Regions from separate parts of the Halonatronomonas betaini genome, predicted to be linked through region 2. Evidence: riboswitches for the same ligand, from Rfam matches in the RefSeq annotation. Region 2 holds a riboswitch; each other region holds the start of a gene.
The links. Region 2 has a riboswitch for cyclic di-GMP ahead of I0Q91_RS11670 (S8 family serine peptidase). Riboswitches for the same ligand answer to the same signal wherever they lie in the genome.

Region 1: linked by a shared signal. The riboswitch ahead of I0Q91_RS07485 (DUF4382 domain-containing protein) and the one ahead of I0Q91_RS11670 (S8 family serine peptidase) in region 2 are both predicted to bind cyclic di-GMP.
Region 3: linked by a shared signal. The riboswitch ahead of I0Q91_RS07745 (hypothetical protein) and the one ahead of I0Q91_RS11670 (S8 family serine peptidase) in region 2 are both predicted to bind cyclic di-GMP.
Region 4: linked by a shared signal. The riboswitch ahead of I0Q91_RS10490 (family 16 glycosylhydrolase) and the one ahead of I0Q91_RS11670 (S8 family serine peptidase) in region 2 are both predicted to bind cyclic di-GMP.

What each region holds. Positions count from the first base shown of each region.
Region 1 covers NZ_JADPIE010000003.1:416,372-420,394, reverse strand. Annotated here, with positions in the region: gene I0Q91_RS07495 (ADP-ribosylglycohydrolase family protein) at 1-673, opposite strand, end outside; gene I0Q91_RS07490 (GNAT family N-acetyltransferase) at 870-1,751, shown strand; cyclic di-GMP riboswitch class I at 1,903-1,989, shown strand; gene I0Q91_RS07485 (DUF4382 domain-containing protein) at 2,074-3,174, shown strand; gene I0Q91_RS07480 (fasciclin domain-containing protein) at 3,376-4,023, shown strand, end outside.
Region 2 covers NZ_JADPIE010000007.1:36,675-40,697, forward strand. Annotated here, with positions in the region: gene I0Q91_RS11670 (S8 family serine peptidase) at 1-2,396, opposite strand, end outside; cyclic di-GMP riboswitch class I at 2,628-2,707, opposite strand; cyclic di-GMP riboswitch class I at 2,950-3,029, opposite strand; gene I0Q91_RS11675 (S8 family peptidase) at 3,280-4,023, opposite strand, start outside.
Region 3 covers NZ_JADPIE010000004.1:46,401-50,423, forward strand. Annotated here, with positions in the region: gene I0Q91_RS07735 (D-ribose ABC transporter substrate-binding protein) at 1-41, shown strand, start outside; gene I0Q91_RS07740 (hypothetical protein) at 485-1,204, shown strand; cyclic di-GMP riboswitch class I at 1,328-1,413, shown strand; gene I0Q91_RS07745 (hypothetical protein) at 1,588-3,561, shown strand; gene I0Q91_RS07750 (DUF5723 family protein) at 3,576-4,023, shown strand, end outside.
Region 4 covers NZ_JADPIE010000006.1:23,082-27,104, forward strand. Annotated here, with positions in the region: gene I0Q91_RS10480 (efflux RND transporter periplasmic adaptor subunit) at 1-462, opposite strand, end outside; gene I0Q91_RS10485 (TetR/AcrR family transcriptional regulator) at 544-1,212, opposite strand; gene I0Q91_RS10490 (family 16 glycosylhydrolase) at 1,455-2,195, opposite strand; cyclic di-GMP riboswitch class I at 2,204-2,281, opposite strand; gene I0Q91_RS10495 (polysaccharide deacetylase family protein) at 2,483-3,217, opposite strand; gene I0Q91_RS10500 (glycosyltransferase family 2 protein) at 3,238-4,023, opposite strand, start outside.

The DNA of each region.
Region 1 (4,023 bases), on a different contig from region 2:
CCAGTACAATCGGCAGACCCTGCTGAATAGAACAGCCCTGACCCCGATCATCGGCATTTTCCACTATTTTATCTTTAGGACCAATTTTATTAAAATTATCCAGAATAAATTGATTTATATCTTTATTGTTTTCAATGGCCTCTTTATAATTTTTACCATCCAGAATATCTTTCATCACCTGGTAAACAAATTCAGCTGTCTGATCAACAACTTCTCCGTTATGAGTCATGTGGACTAAATTCATAAATTCTTCTTTAGAAATATCCTCTTCTATAAATAATGGCAGACTTCGGGCTATTCCACCGAGCTCAACATTATCAGCACCGATAAGTGTATCTGAAACTTTAAATATATTCAGAGTATCCTTCATCGAATGATCCATATACATCTCAGTATTTTCAACATGTTTTATCCAGTCAGCTTTAAATTTCTTAAGGTTAAACCCCTTATTATCAGAGATCGATCTTAAAAGGGCCAGAGCCTGTTCGCCATAATGACTTAAATCTCCAGCTGCTTTACCTTCATGGAAATTAGACATTGGAGCTCTGAATTCATTGATGATTCCTGTGTATTCTTCTTTTAATTTGTCTGTATCATAAACCCAGTGTGAGCCAAAAGATAGGGCATCTGCTATAAATACTGCCATTACAATATCTTCCCTTTTATTTTTCATGCTTAACCCTCCTGTATAGTTATTTATCATTTATTTAATATTATAGACGATTAAAACTAAAAAGAAAATAAAGCTGGTTACAATTTTTGGCTTTTAACATAATAAAACATTGATTTATGTAATAACAAAAATCATGCAGGATAAATTTAAAATATCCTGAATGATTATATAAGAAAACAAAATAAGAGGTGAGAAGATGATTACTAGAAGAAGATATAAGTTATTAGCTGATTTTAAAAAAGTGAGTCAGTTTTTAGTTGATATTTATAATGTAGGCACATTAAACAGTTATCTCTTACAACAATTTTTTGAATATGCCCATACTCATCCGTATTTTAATTATCAATCTGCTCATCGATTTGGTATCTGGGAGGAAAAAGGAGAAATCATTGGTTTAGCATGTTATGAGATGGATTTAGGAGATGCTTTTTTAGTTGTAAAACCAGGTTATAATAAATTATTATTTGAGATGCTTGAATATGTTGAAAAGGAATTATCAACAATTAAAGATGGAAAGATTATTTTAAATGTATGGATTACAGATAAAGAAAAAGTTAAAAGAGATCTATTACAAAATAATGGTTATAAGAAAGAATATAAAGAAATAGTAACTATATTCTCTTATGAAAAAGATTTTGTTGAATTTGACCTGCCATCCGATTATTCATTATTTACACTGGAAGAGGAAAATGATATAAAGAAGATACATGATTGCCTCTGGAAAGGGTTTGATCATGGTCCTAATCCTGATGATGATTATGAAGGAAGGTTGCTAATGCAGAGTGGACCTAACTTTAGAAAAGATTTAACAACTATAATAAAGGCCCCTGATGGAGAATATGCCTGTTATGCAGGGATGTGGTTTGACACTCAGAATAAATATGCTTATTTAGAGCCTCTGGCAACAGTGCCTGAACATAGAGGTAAGGGCCTGGCAACAATTGCTCTGACTGAAGGTATGAAAAAGACTAAAGCATTAGGAGCAGAGTATTGTTTTGGAGGAGCACCTGACTTTTATAAAAATATAGGTTTTGAAACAGTAGCGTATAGAGAAAGATGGCAGAAGATATTAAATTAAAGCCCTGGAATTTTATGGATTTAAACTCCAGCCAGAAGAGCAAAATATACTGATACTTTCGGAGCATTATTCCGATAAATAAGGGTACACTTATAGAAATACAATTTTATTTATCTTTAACTATGGTATACTTTAATTAATAAAAATAAAAAAATCATATGGGCAAGGTCAGCGAAAGCTGGCTTGCGCAAAGCTATGGGTCTAAAGAATTTTTTTCTATGACTGCCAGGTTGCAGCAATTATATTTCTGTCGCAGCCTGATTTGCGACAGTTTTTATTTTAATTTAAAATTAAATCGATTTTTCTAAGGAGGAATAATTTAATGAAAAAAAAGACAATTTTTGTTGTTTCACTTATTCTGTTTACGATTGTTGTAGCAGGTTGTACCGGTGATTTTTTAGGAGATGGAGTAGATACAGATCAAGAGACCGGCCAACTGGCTTTATTTATCGCTGATAATGCTGTTAATGATCTTGAACATGTTTATGTTTATATCGATGAAGTTAATGTTAATCATGTAGATGGCGGCTGGGAGACAATTAATAATTTTGAAGATGAAGAAGATGAAATGTTAAAAGTTGATTTATTACAGCTTCAATTTACAGAAAAAAAGTTAGGAGATAAATTTTTACCTGAAGGCAATTACAATAAAATTAGACTTAAATTAGCTGATGAAGATGGTCAGGGATATTTATCAAGGTTAGTATTTGATGATGGTTCTGAAATGCCTTTGAAAGTTCCTGCTGGTCAACAAAAAGGTTTTCAGATTGATTACAATTTTGGAATTGAGAGAGATACAATTACTTCGATTGTTCTTGATGTTGACCTGACAAAACTGGTTTTTGCTGGGAGATCAGATAAAGCTATTTTAAATACACAGGCTGTAAATGTAATTGATAAAAATTATGCAGGAAATATTCTTGGTCGGGTATTAGGTAAATTTGAGGAAGATGGAGATATAAAAGAAGAATTTATAGATATTGATAATAGAGATGTTTATGTTGAAGCATATAATGTTAATGATTATGATTCAGAAGCTAAAGAGTTTAAAGATGGTGCGGAACCTGAAGCTATCTCATTGACTTCAATTGAAGAGATTAGTGGTAGAGATGCTGGTTCATTTATGCTCCGAGGTCTTTCTGATGGCGAATATAAATTAAGAGCTTTTGTTGGCTATAAAGAGCAAAGCGAAGATGAAGATGAAGATGAAATGAAAGATGAAATTGTGATTGATGACTCAGATTATGAAGTTAAAATACTTGAAGAACCAGTTTCGGTTATTGTTGGTGAAAAAATAGAGTTAGATGATCCAATTATTTTATCATCTGTTGATTTAGAAGAGTCTGAAGAAAATGATACTGAAGAAGATACAAATGGAGATGATTCCGGAGAAGACGAAAATGAAGACAACTCTGAAGAATAAACAGATTAAGTAAACTTTAAAATATAATAGTATTATTTAGAAGCCTGGCAGTAAAATGCCAGGTTTTTTAAATTGAACTCTAAAAAAGTTGGAATATGACTGAGATATGACTGAAATATGACTGATATATGACTGAGATAATTCTAAATTTGGTATAATAATATTAATAATAAACATTATTAATTTAGGAGGATAAATAAAATGAAAAAAAGTAGAAATTTCTTTCGAGTAGGTTTTTTAGCTTTAACCCTGGCATTGGTGCTTTTTCTGACAGGATGTACAAATGGTCTGACAGATACAACAAACGATATTATTGATGAAGGATTAAATGATATAGTTGGAACTGCTGATGATGCAGGAGTTTTTGAAACACTTCTGGCTGCAGCGGAAGAGGCTGGTTTGGTTGATGCCCTTAAGGCTGAAGGTCCTTTGACAGTGTTCGCTCCCAATGATAAAGCTTTTGAAGATTTTCTAAATGCTATGGAAATGGAAGCTTCAGAGTTACTGGCTGATCCAAGGTTGGCTAATGTTCTTAAATATCATGTTGTTCCAGGCAAAGTAATGTCAACTGATCTTTCTGATGGTATGAAGGCAGATACTCTATTAAACCCTCAGCAGATAGAAATATCGATCAATGAAGGTGTCTTCTTAAATGAAGACATTGAAGTTATCACACCTGATGTGGAAGCAAGTAATGGAGTAATCCATGTAATTGATGGAGTTCTATGGCCTGCAGATATTGTTGAGACAGCCGTGGCTAATGGCTTTGACACCCTTGTTACAGCAGTGGTAACAGCCGATTTGGTTGAAGCCCTGCAAGGACCAGGACTCTTTACAGTCTTTGCTCCA
Region 2 (4,023 bases):
TTGTCAGTGATTGAAACAGTGGTTTGGGCTACAGAATCAAATCGACTGCCATTTCTGGTTCCAACCATAACATTAACTTGAAGAGCTTCATTTGTTGCCCAGTAAGAATTTACCAGGCCATGGCCATATTCTTCATTAAAACCTTCATCGCTCATATCTATAGCTGTATCTCTTAATATATCTCTAACTCTGGAATGAGGTATTCTATCAGCTATCATTAATCCAGCCAGACCAGCTACCTGAGGGGCGGCCATTGAAGTACCTGATTTGTATTGTAAAGAACTGTTAGGTATTGTGCTGAGAATCTGTGACCCGGGAGCTACAACATCAATCTCAGGGCCATAACTGGAATAATGAGCCAACATTATTTCGTTGGACCTTAATTCAAGTGCACCAACTGCTATTACTTCATCATATCTGGCAGGATAACTAACGCCTCTTCTTCCTGAATTACCTGCTGCAGCGACAATGAGTACCCCTTCATTATGGGCTTTCTTTATAGCATCATGAATAGTACTATTATAATTTGAACTTCCTAAAGACATATTAATTACATCAACAGGTTTTATAGGTCTATTTTGCATTAAACCTGCTGAATATAAGATGCCTCTTGCTACATCCCAGGAAGAACCAGAACCATCATCGCCCATAACTTTAACAGGTAACATTTCTACATCCCACATAACTCCAGCAACGCCTCTTGCATTATTTCCTACAGCACCTACTATTCCAGCAACATGAGTTCCATGACTATGGTAATCCATTGCATCGTCATTATTGTTAACAGCATTATAACTTTCAGTGACATTTAGATTATCCAAGAGATCAGGATGTGTATGATCAATACCGGTATCGAGAATAGCGATTCTTACTCTACTGCTGCCAGTATTATCTCTCCAGGTCTGAGGCAATCTCATAACTGGATTGCCCCATTGTCTATCGTAATAAGTATCGTTTGGATTTCTGTAGTCTAAAATTTCTAACTGACTATTCTCAGATATTGAAAGAACTTCAGGGTCGTTACTGAAGAGATTTACTTCCTCTGAAGCTATATTCTTATCAGGCAATTTTACAAGCATAGCATTTAATTCTGGCATATAATCAATAGGCTCGTAGCCATGCTTTTTAACTTTCTCATTAGCTTCAGATTCAGATAAGCCAGCTCTAAATCTAATAATTAATTCGTTTTTTTCGTTTTTTGTTAGAATATTAGCCTGCCAAATTTCTTCATTTTCAGAACTTACTGAACTGCCTGTAACGATTGATTCTGGTAAATTATGCTGAAAATCAAAAGTACCAGTAATAGTTATATCGCCATCTCCAGGCTCCTCAGGCTCCTCTGTATCTTCGTCATCGTCGCCATTCTGGTTATCGTCATCTTCTTCATCCTCATCATCTCCGTTATCGGCTTCTTGTCCGTCTCCTATTATAGTAACAAATAACTCAGCAGGATCTCCGACATCAAAATGTATAGTGTACTTAAGAACATGACCGACTTTAGGGTTGTTGCTCATAATTTCGTCAGCAGTAATAACTAAAGAATTTGTTTCTTCATTTAAGATATAGTCGTTTTTAATATCAACGTCATAGTAGTCATCATCAATTTCTGATTCAATATAATCAACTTCACCTGCTTTATTCCAAGTAATTATTGTTTCAATATCTTTCTGGTCATCAATATTAAAATCAAATTTTGATGGATTAATCTTAGCATCTTCTTCAATTTCATTTTCCACAATATTTATAGTAAGTAATGAATCGCTGCCTTGATCAAAGCTAATAAATATTTCTACTTTATCTCCTTTTTCGTAATTAAGGAAGTATTGTTTGTCAATTATTAAAGTACTGTTTGCCTTATTAAAAGTTGTTAAATTACTATCAAGAAGATTTTTTGTATCAAAGCCATCATCACTTAAAATTCTGTATAAACCTTCGACGTTATTAGAGCCGTTCCATTCAATACTGGTATTAATATTTTCAGGATTAGCTAGATTGAATTCTCTAATATTAGGTTGTAATTTTGCACTATTTACTTGAATAATATTTATTTTAGCAGGAAGTGCGTTTTCAGTAACATCAATATTTTGAGAAAAATCTTCATAACCGGCTTTACTTATAGTTAATGTTTGGCTTCCGCTTTTTATATTATTAAATCTTGCGACTCCACTTTCATCAGTATTAGTTGTTTTACCTGCCAGGCTTACTTCAGTATCTGCAAGTTTAAAATAATTCAAATCTTCTTCAAAATTAGCTCCAGGCTCATGAACTAGAACATTAAATTCACTGACGGGAGAATTATCGACGATAGGTGAATTAGTACTTGAACATCCGGACATAACAAAAGTGACTGCCCATAATAAAACTAAAATCATATATATTTTATTTTTTTTAACCATTTTTTTAATCAGACCCTCTTTTATTATATTTTATTTTTAATAATTAATTTCTGTATATTGTATTTAATTTCTGTATTGAGGCTTCTGGGTTAGACGTAACAATCATTTAAGTAATATTTATTGTTAAACCAGCAAGTTATGTTTTAGATTCCCCCTTAAATGAATTCCTTTGAAAATAAGTTATAATAAAAAAACTACTCCGAAGAGTAGTATAAGTTAAATTCCACTCCCTCCGGTAGCTGAACCACCCAAATATAAATGGGCTTCAGGCTTTGCGAACCTGCTTTACAACAGGCGTGCCTTTTTCAAAGGAATCTATTTAGTTTTTTAAAAGTAATAATAGATGTAAACTAATTTTATTTTCTATAATTAATTGTTGCATATCGAAATTATTTCTGTTTAATGATTATTAGGTTAGACGTAACAATCATTTAAATAATATTTGTTAAACCAGCAAGTTATGTTTTAGATTCCCCCTTAAATGAATTCCTTTGAAAATAAGTTATAATAAAAAAACTACTCCGAAGAGTAGTATAAGTTAAATTCCACTCCCTCCGGTAGCTGAACCACCCAAATATAAATGGACTTCAGGCTTTGCGAACCTGCTTTACAACAGGCGTGCCTTTATCAAAGGATTCTATATTTTATTTTGTAAACTAATATTAACATAATTATTCAAGAAGAAGAATGGTTATTACTACCTATATTGTCGAAAAGTATCGAAAAAGATTGTAAGAAATGCATTAACATTACTATTAATCATAAATTATAGTATTAATAATAAAATTTATATTTATGCTTTTTGAATAAATAATAGCAAAATAAAAAAAGCGCCTCCAATGATTTGGAGACACTGCTGAAAAGTATTATAAACTAATTATATTTATTTGTAATACTCCTCTAAAACAAACTCAAAAAGATAATCATCACTTTCAATATTTACTTTACCAGTAGAGGCAAAATAATCGCCATTCTCTAATTTGCCATTATCTCTAATATCAATCCAGGCGATTACTTCATATTCACCTGAAGGAACATCTTCTATTATAAATTTAGACTGATTAAGATCAACTTTAGTTTTGCTAATTATATCATATCCATCGCCATTTTCATTTCCCAGGATAATATTAATTTTATTAGCCTGATAAACAGATTTATATGAATTTATCATACCGTAACCGTATGATTCACTATAATCATCGTTTCCAAGTTTAATTGCTGTATCCTGTAGTAATGATCTAACATCTCTAGCTCTAATACCTTCGCTTAGCATTAAGCCAGCAAGACCAGATACATGGGGTGCAGCCATCGAAGTGCCAGACATATAGCCAAACTTATCATCTACTAGAGTACTATAAATCAATGATCCAGGAGCAGTTACATCTATCTCAGGTCCATAATTGGAATAACTTGCAACCCCAGGCATATCTGAGCCATTTTCTTCAAGGGCTCCTACAGCAATAACCTCTGGGAATGCAGCAGGATAAATAACTCCTCTGGAGCCATTATTTCCAGAAGCAGCGACAATTATTATGCCTTCAGCAGCAGCTCTTTCAATAGCCCTTTCTAGAGTTTTAGGGACATGATTAGGATCACTCATACCTAAAGATAAATTTATAATATCAGC
Region 3 (4,023 bases), on a different contig from region 2:
ATGAATTTGTTCCAGTACCTCTTGAGTTGATAACTCAGTAAGCTATATGAATTAGTTGGTTGAATAAGAATTTGAGTTTAAATATAATATTGTTTTAATAATGGCTGGTGGCCCTGGTGGGCTGCCGGCTTTTTTTGTCTCATATATTGAGATTTTAATGCATAATATTCATTTTACATGTATATTTAATGTATAAAAACTTTGTGAAATATGCAAAGAGATAGGACTTGGTAAGAGTCGGGTGTGGAGGGGGTCTGGAGAGGAGTTTTTGTATATTTATTCAACTGGTAAAAAGTTTAATTAATAGTTGCAAAATAATTCACGATCTAATATAATAGGGTGGTAGTTTGAAATTATTGCTAATTATGAAAAATATATTATGGCGTAAAAATTTTGAATGATATTGAGGTTGCGAATGGGGGGTTAGGCAGGAGTATATGGAGAGTAATAGTTAGTTAATTAATAAAATTAAGAGGTGATTAAGATGAATAATATATTTTATATGGAGAAAAATGAATTGATGCGATTTGTTGAAGATAAGTTTATAGAGATGGTTGATAATGGGTCAATATCGATGAGAGATAAAGAAGTTAAGGATATGATGAACAATAGGGTTGCCAGAGATGAATTTTTGAAAATTGCGATGTCAGATGGTTATTTAATTTTGATGACAGATAATTACCTGCGGGGGATTGAGTGTGAGCAGGCAGGTGGTCTGATGTATCTGGAAGAGATGGATTGTGATGATGAATCTTTGAGTGCTTTGCCAGAGAAAGATTTTAACTGGCTGTCGACTATAATTAAAACTTGTTTTATTAATTTTTTATTTTCTAACGATTATTATCCTGAGGAACTATTTATGACTGAGGGTTACTCATATAAAAATTCTGTCTTGTATGTTGATGATTTTTTAGTTAGTTTATTAGAAAAAGATTCAGTTACTGATAGTGAAAAAGAAGAGATGGAAAGGATATTTGAACTCTGGTTTGAAGCCTTTGATGGTTATGATATTTCAACTTTCGAAAAATATATAATAGAAGTTTTTGATGATTGCTGGGATATTCAACTGGCTTATTTAAAGAGTTTAATGAGTCCTTTTATAGAAAATGGTTACATTGAGGATGATATTGAAGGTGAAAGGTTTATTGTGACGGAGAAGACTTTTAAGTGTATAGATTGGATGAAATCTTTGAAGGGTTTGTAGGGGTGGACTGAATTTTATTAGTGATAAAAAATAATCAGTAAAATACTTTAAATAGGTATTTTTTCTTATGTTTTTGCAGGATATTTAATGATGACGGCGAATATTAATAACAGGGCATAGAACTAAATATTTTGGCAAAATTACTGAAAGGTAATGGCGCAAAGCTATGGGTCTAAAGATGGTTTATCGATGATTGCCAGGCTGCGATGAGTTTTAGATTTTATTAGTTACTGTAGCTATTTTACAGTAACTTTTATTTTTTAAAAACATAGTAAAAAGGTATTATACAATAAATATAGAAGGAGTTTATAATATGTAAGTTTTATTTAAAAATTTGCAGAAATATATTTAGCTTAATCAAAAAAACATAAAGAGGAGTGAAAATGATGAAGTTTAAGAAGACGATGTTGCTGGTTTTTGTACTTATCTTAGTTGTTGGATTAACTGGCTGTGATAACTGGCAGAGTGGGCTTGATGAGGTTGAAAATGCAACCGGGCCTTCATGGGATCTGGATCTTTCGATTCCGTTGTTGCCGGCGACAAATGTTGATGTTGGGGAGGAACTGGCTAAGGAGTTTGATGAGGATTTAGATACTGATGAAGATGGGAATTTTAAAATTAGCCTATTAGAGGAAGATGATAGAGAAATTATAAATGAAAAGATCAATATTGATGATTTTAAGTTTGAACCTGTTGAGTTTGAGCCTGAGTTAGATGGTGTTGAATTTAACCTGGATGATGTAAGTTTTGATAATATAAATTTAGAGAGTAATGCTGATGCTAGCTCACTGGATAATTTAAACTCTGAATTTAAGGTTGATGAAACTGAAAAAATTGATGTAAGTGAATTGACTAATATCGATGGTTTTGAATATCTTGAATTTACTGATGGAAGTATAGTTGTTGAGATACCAGAGGAATTTGAGTTATCAGATGATGGTGTGAAGATTGAGTTTGCAGGAGAGAAATTAGATCGGATCGATGGTAGAACTTTTAGTTTTGATGGAGTTAGCATAGATAAAGATAAATTTGCTGACGATAATAATGAGATTGAAATAGAAATCATCTTTACTATTGTGGAGTTAGAAGGCGATAAAGATGGAGATTATTCAGTTAGTTTAAGGGTTGATGAGGATCTTGAGTGGGATATTAGAATTGAAGATTTTAATTTAGAATATGATTTTGCTTTTGATTCTGATGTAATCGATGCAGAAGATATTGTTTTTAAAGAAGATAGTAAATTAATATTTGAAATAATAGATTCTGATTTGACTTTTGAAGATATTAAGCTTGTTATTGATGATAGAGAAACTAATAAAGATGGTGAAATAAACCTTGCTGGCATGACATTACAGGAGTTGTCTGATAGTAAAATTGAATTTAGTGGAACTCTTCCTGGCGATTTAAATGATTTTGAAATTGGGATTAATCCTGCTAATTTGGCCTGGGAGGTTAAAGCGGAGGACGCAATTAAATTAATTAATGATGAGATTGAATCAAATGGTAATGACAAACTATTTAGTGAGGAAATTGATTTAACTGATCTTGATATTGATGATTTTAGCGATTACATTAAACCTTCTGCAGGTGGGCTTGAGTTTTTGATTGAATTGACTTCAGATATTGACGGTTTAGGCTTTGAACTTGATGGTTTTGTATTTGATGTGGATGGAGAAGAAGTTGAGGTGGATGATTTTAAGTTAAAAGCTGGAGAAGTTAGTGAGCTGCCAGAAGGTAAAATTGATGATTTATTTGATCTTATTTTTGATAGTGATGATCAGCCAGAGAAATTAACTATTAAAATTGATGGAATAAAAGCTATTAATGAGGATGATAAATTTATAATATATCCAGGGGATAATGAAATTAAAGCCAATGCAAAAATGAATTTTTATCTGGAGTTTGAATTTGTGGCAGATGAGAACCTGGATAATTTTATTTATAGGGCTGAACCTGAAGAATTTGATCTGGATGAAGATACCAGGGATGCTTTAAGTAATAATTTGAGATCGGTAGAGATTGTTCAGGAGATAGTTAATGAGTTGCCATTGAGTGGTGAGATTGAAATCTTTATCAGGGGAGATGAAGTTGATAAAGATGATTTTTATGATGATGGAAATGAGGGCATTTATAGTTCTGGATTGATTAATCTTAAAAAAGATAATCAGAGATATCGTTATCAGCAAGAACTTGATGAAGACTTTATTGAGGCCTTAACTGAAGAGAGCCCAATTTATATTGGCTTTAGAATAAAGATACCTATAGATGAAGATGAACCGGTGAGATTTTCAACGAATGATAGAATTGAATTGAAGATGTGGTCGAATGTGACAGTCAGAGTTAATTCTCAGGATTAAGGGGGTAGACAGAGATGAAAAAATTAGTTGTTTTAGTTATAGCGATTATGTTGGTTGCTTCTGTGTCAGTTAGTGCAAATTCACCGGTCTCCCTCTTTCCTGGGGAGACAGATAATATTGACAGGAATCCGGCGATGTTGAGTTTGACTGATTATGATTATGCTCTGCAGTTGAATCCATTTTATGGTGGAGCTTTCAATAATGCCTGGACTTTTAATCAGGTCTTTGATAATTTAAATGCTTATCTTGATGATTCCAGGAAACGAAATATTTTAGAATCTATTAGTGATAATGGTTTAGGTGTTGGGGCTGAGTTGAATTCTGGTCTGGCCTTTGGCCGGAATGATTGGGGCTTGCGAACTGGATTGAAATCTTATGCTGCAGCCACTATTGATAAAGAGGTCTTTGAGTTTATCTTAGAAGGAATGGCGACTGATGATGAGCCATCGATTGATTTGAGGC
Region 4 (4,023 bases), on a different contig from region 2:
TAAGAGAAGCTGGCCTTCTTGAACCTGGTCGCCTTCAGAGACGTGGATATTTTTGACTTCACCACCGATGCCAGGCACAACTGGCACTGTCTCGCCTGGAACAGTAAAGCCGTCAAACTCCTGATATTCGGCTGTCTGCTCTGCTCGCAGCTGAACTGCCTGGATTGCGTCGTAATTACTGGCGTTATTATTATCAGCCTGATCTAAATCATTGTTATCGTTAGGGCTATAATTATCCGCAGCATCAGGATTACTATCATTATCAACGGTATCTCGATCATTATCACCATTATTATCTGATGCCTGGATATCAGTCTGACGCTTAATCTCTATTTCTTCTTCTCCATTTTCCATTGAACTCCGGATAAGAGGAACTGTTAAAAGGGTTGTTATTAAGATAAGAAATAATATTTTAGATATAAATCCAGATTTCCTTTTAAGTTTAGTTAGGAATTTCATCATCTTTAACACTTCCTTCTTTTAATCTTGAAACTATATGGATTGTTCAAGGCTAAATTTGAGCATTATCTAATATTATATTAGTTATTTATTTTTGTATTTGCTAAAAATTCTTAGCAACATCTCCACCCAGGCCTGTCTGGCCTGTTCAATATTTAGCCCACAGGGGCCCTTAAGATAATCCCAGTTCTTTGGTGATAACGAAGATTCCAGGGCATAGATAAAGTTGGATTCTATATCAGTATCATCTAGAAAGATTTCAAAGTATTTTTTTAAGCCATCTCTGAGTGTCTGGCTCTTTAAAGTTTCGATTCGCTCCCTGACTTCAAGTGGCATTCCTCTTTCTGAGAGAAGATTTCTGATTGATGCGGTGAATTCATAGATATCGCTTAAATGGTTAACGTATCTGGTTATTACTTCCTCTATATTATCGGTTTTTATTGGAACTTCTGGCTCTGGAAACTTTTCTCTGATTTGATCTAGCTTGTAATGGTAGGCTTCTTCGATTAATTCATCTAAGTCATTAAAATAACGAAATATTGATCTCCTTGAAACGCCAGCTTCACTTGCTATTTCTCCTGTATCAGGCAGAGTTCTTTTTTCAGCAATTAAATTTAAAAAGGTTGACAGGACTTTTCTTTTATTCTGCTCCCGTCTTGATTTGCGGCCATCTGTGATTGTCTCTTTCTTAGGATCAACTGCTTTGCTCTCCATTTGATTACTCCCCTGTTCTTCATCAGAATTAATAGTCATATTTATTTCTCCTCCATATTATAAATATGTCACCTGTAATGACAATTTGATTTGTCACTACTAGTGACATAATGTTATCAAAGATTAGGCTGTCAGTCAAATAAGCCCCCAGCCCTGGTTAGACCTTCCTGGACCTTTCCGGTAAATATCACATAAATACAAAAAACCCTGACAGAAAACTGCCAGGGGTAATATTCATAAAGTCGTACTATACAAAATTATATAATTGTAATTGAAAGTGATTATATAAGTTTCTCAATCTGCTTGAGATAATTTCTGCTCTCACCATGCTCCTCATCAGGCTCAAGCCATTCTGGCCACCAGTGATTGGCAAGCAGATACATCTCACTTCCAGGAATATCATCAGTAAATAAGGCCATTAGCTCTCCATTTATAAAAAAGGCTACATAATCAGGTTGATAATCTATTCTGTATTCATTAAAATCAGCAGTTGGGTCAAAATCAAGCTTCCGCTGGACATAGTTAGTCCTAACTCCATCTTTCCAGATCACAAAATCAACCCGCCTGGAACCATCATTATATATCTCAATATCAATTTCATCATTTTTTTCAGCTACACCCTGATACATAAAGAAAGCTGTATAGGAACCGGCTGCATAATCTGTCTTTAGATTGGCAATATAACTGCCATAGCCTATTCTATCAACAGTTCTTTTCTGGCCACCATCAAAGTTATTCTCCGGGGAGACTAAGACCATACTATCGTCAGCTTCAACTACATTATCGGAAATTACTTCTCCTAGCCCTAATTCATGATTTGAAGCAATAAATTCACTCCAGCAGATAGCTTCTCTCTGGCCATTATTATAATTATCCCTGACTATTTCAGCCAGTTCATCTTCACTGAGATACTCATCGGTCAGATTATCCTGCCTTAAAATATCTGAGCTACTTGCTGAGCCACAACCTGTAAAAACTAAAATTATAACTAAAATATAAATAATAAATAAAAACTTCCTCATGTTATCCCTCCGGTAGCCGAACTACCCGTTTAGACGGGCATCTAGCTTTGCGACTCTGCCTCTCAGCAGGATTGCCTTTTTCAAGGATTTATTACTATTAATCTCATTTATCTTCTATAAGCATACCTTAGTATTAATATATATTAATCAATCAGCATTGTCAACTAAAAATCAACAGAAAACCCCTTTCTGATTTTAGCGAAAGGGGTTTAGCTATAATATATTAATAGTTAATCATTGAGAAAACTATATTATTGAAAGTCAAACTTTATAATATTTATCACTAGCTATTCAGCATCAGGCCGATTTACAGCAACAAAATCTCTCTCTGCAATATAATCGACTAATTCAGTAAAGTCCTCTTCTGACCAGTTATGATTCCTGCCTACTCCAGTCAATGAAAGCATTATCCATTGATCTTCTTCCATTAGATTTATTATAGCTTTGACACCATTTAAAGCAAGGTTATTAATATCTAAAGCCATAACTCTGTGCTGGTCACCGGCATTCATTGGAATCTCATTTACAGCTTTCCAATAACTGACTACAGTGGCTGGATAAACTTCAGCAATTAAATCTAAAGTATGATTTGTATAATTATCATGGGTTAGATAAGATCCATAAACTTCTGGAACTATTTCAGATAAAATCTGTTTTGACTCTTGGAGTTGTTCTAAAACCTCTTCATCACTAAGGAGGGCTAGATCCTGATAAACAAGGCCATGGGATCCAACACCCCAGCCAGCTTCATATAAATCAAGTAAATCTTCTTCTGTTAATTTACCAGGGCTTCCAATACTATTAGTTGCAACATAGACATCACCTCTATAATCATATCTACTCAAAATCGGATGAGCAGTTTCAATTACGGAAATATCGCCATCAGTAAATGCAAAGGTTACCATCTGCTCGGGCATGTCAGCACCACTTCCACCCATAGCTAAAACTAGACCTACAATTAAAATCACTACAGCAAATCTTCCCATTAGATATAAACTGGATAAACCTGATGGTATATACATATAAACGACCTCCTTCTAATTCAATGACCTTTATGCCAGACGACAAGTTTATTGTTCCGATATAACTCTATATAACCTGATTCGATAAAGATTACATTATCGATTATTAGCGATAGCCAGTAAAAGGGAATTCCAGCCAGGGCCGGTCTGATTCTCTTGTATTTTATAGCTCCCTTTAAAACCATAAATACTGTAAAGGAAAAATCAAATAATAGAAAATAAAAGATTGCTTGATATAAATAAATTCCGGTACTGCCCTGAATGGTCATTGTTATAAAACCTACGACTAAAAATATCCAGAGAAAATTGGACAAAAGATGGACAGTTGTTAAGGCTAATAGTTTTTTGTTTTTAGACAAGAGATCGCCTTTATACATTTTCAAACATTGAAAGAAGCCTCTGTACCAGCGCCTGATCTGATTTCTATAAGTCAACCAGTTGTCAGGATCTTTAGGATAACTGACTGCATCTTTAATAAATTTTACTCTATAGCCCTCTAGCTGGGCCTGGAAAGTTAAGGCTAAATCCTCAGCTATTGAATCTTCCGGGATATCAATTGATTTTAGTAACTCAGTCTTATAGATAGAAAAACAGCCGGAAACTACAAAGAGTGTGCCCCAGAAATTCTGAGTATTCTTAAAGAAGCCGATACCAAAGAGGTACTGGACAAGTCTAACTGATTCCCAGATACTACCTATATCCTGGGGAATGACAAAGCCGCAGGCTGAAAAGGTATTGTCATCATAGGTTGCCGGCACTATCTTTTCAATGGCGTCTTCTTTTAAAACAGTATCTGCATCCAGCAT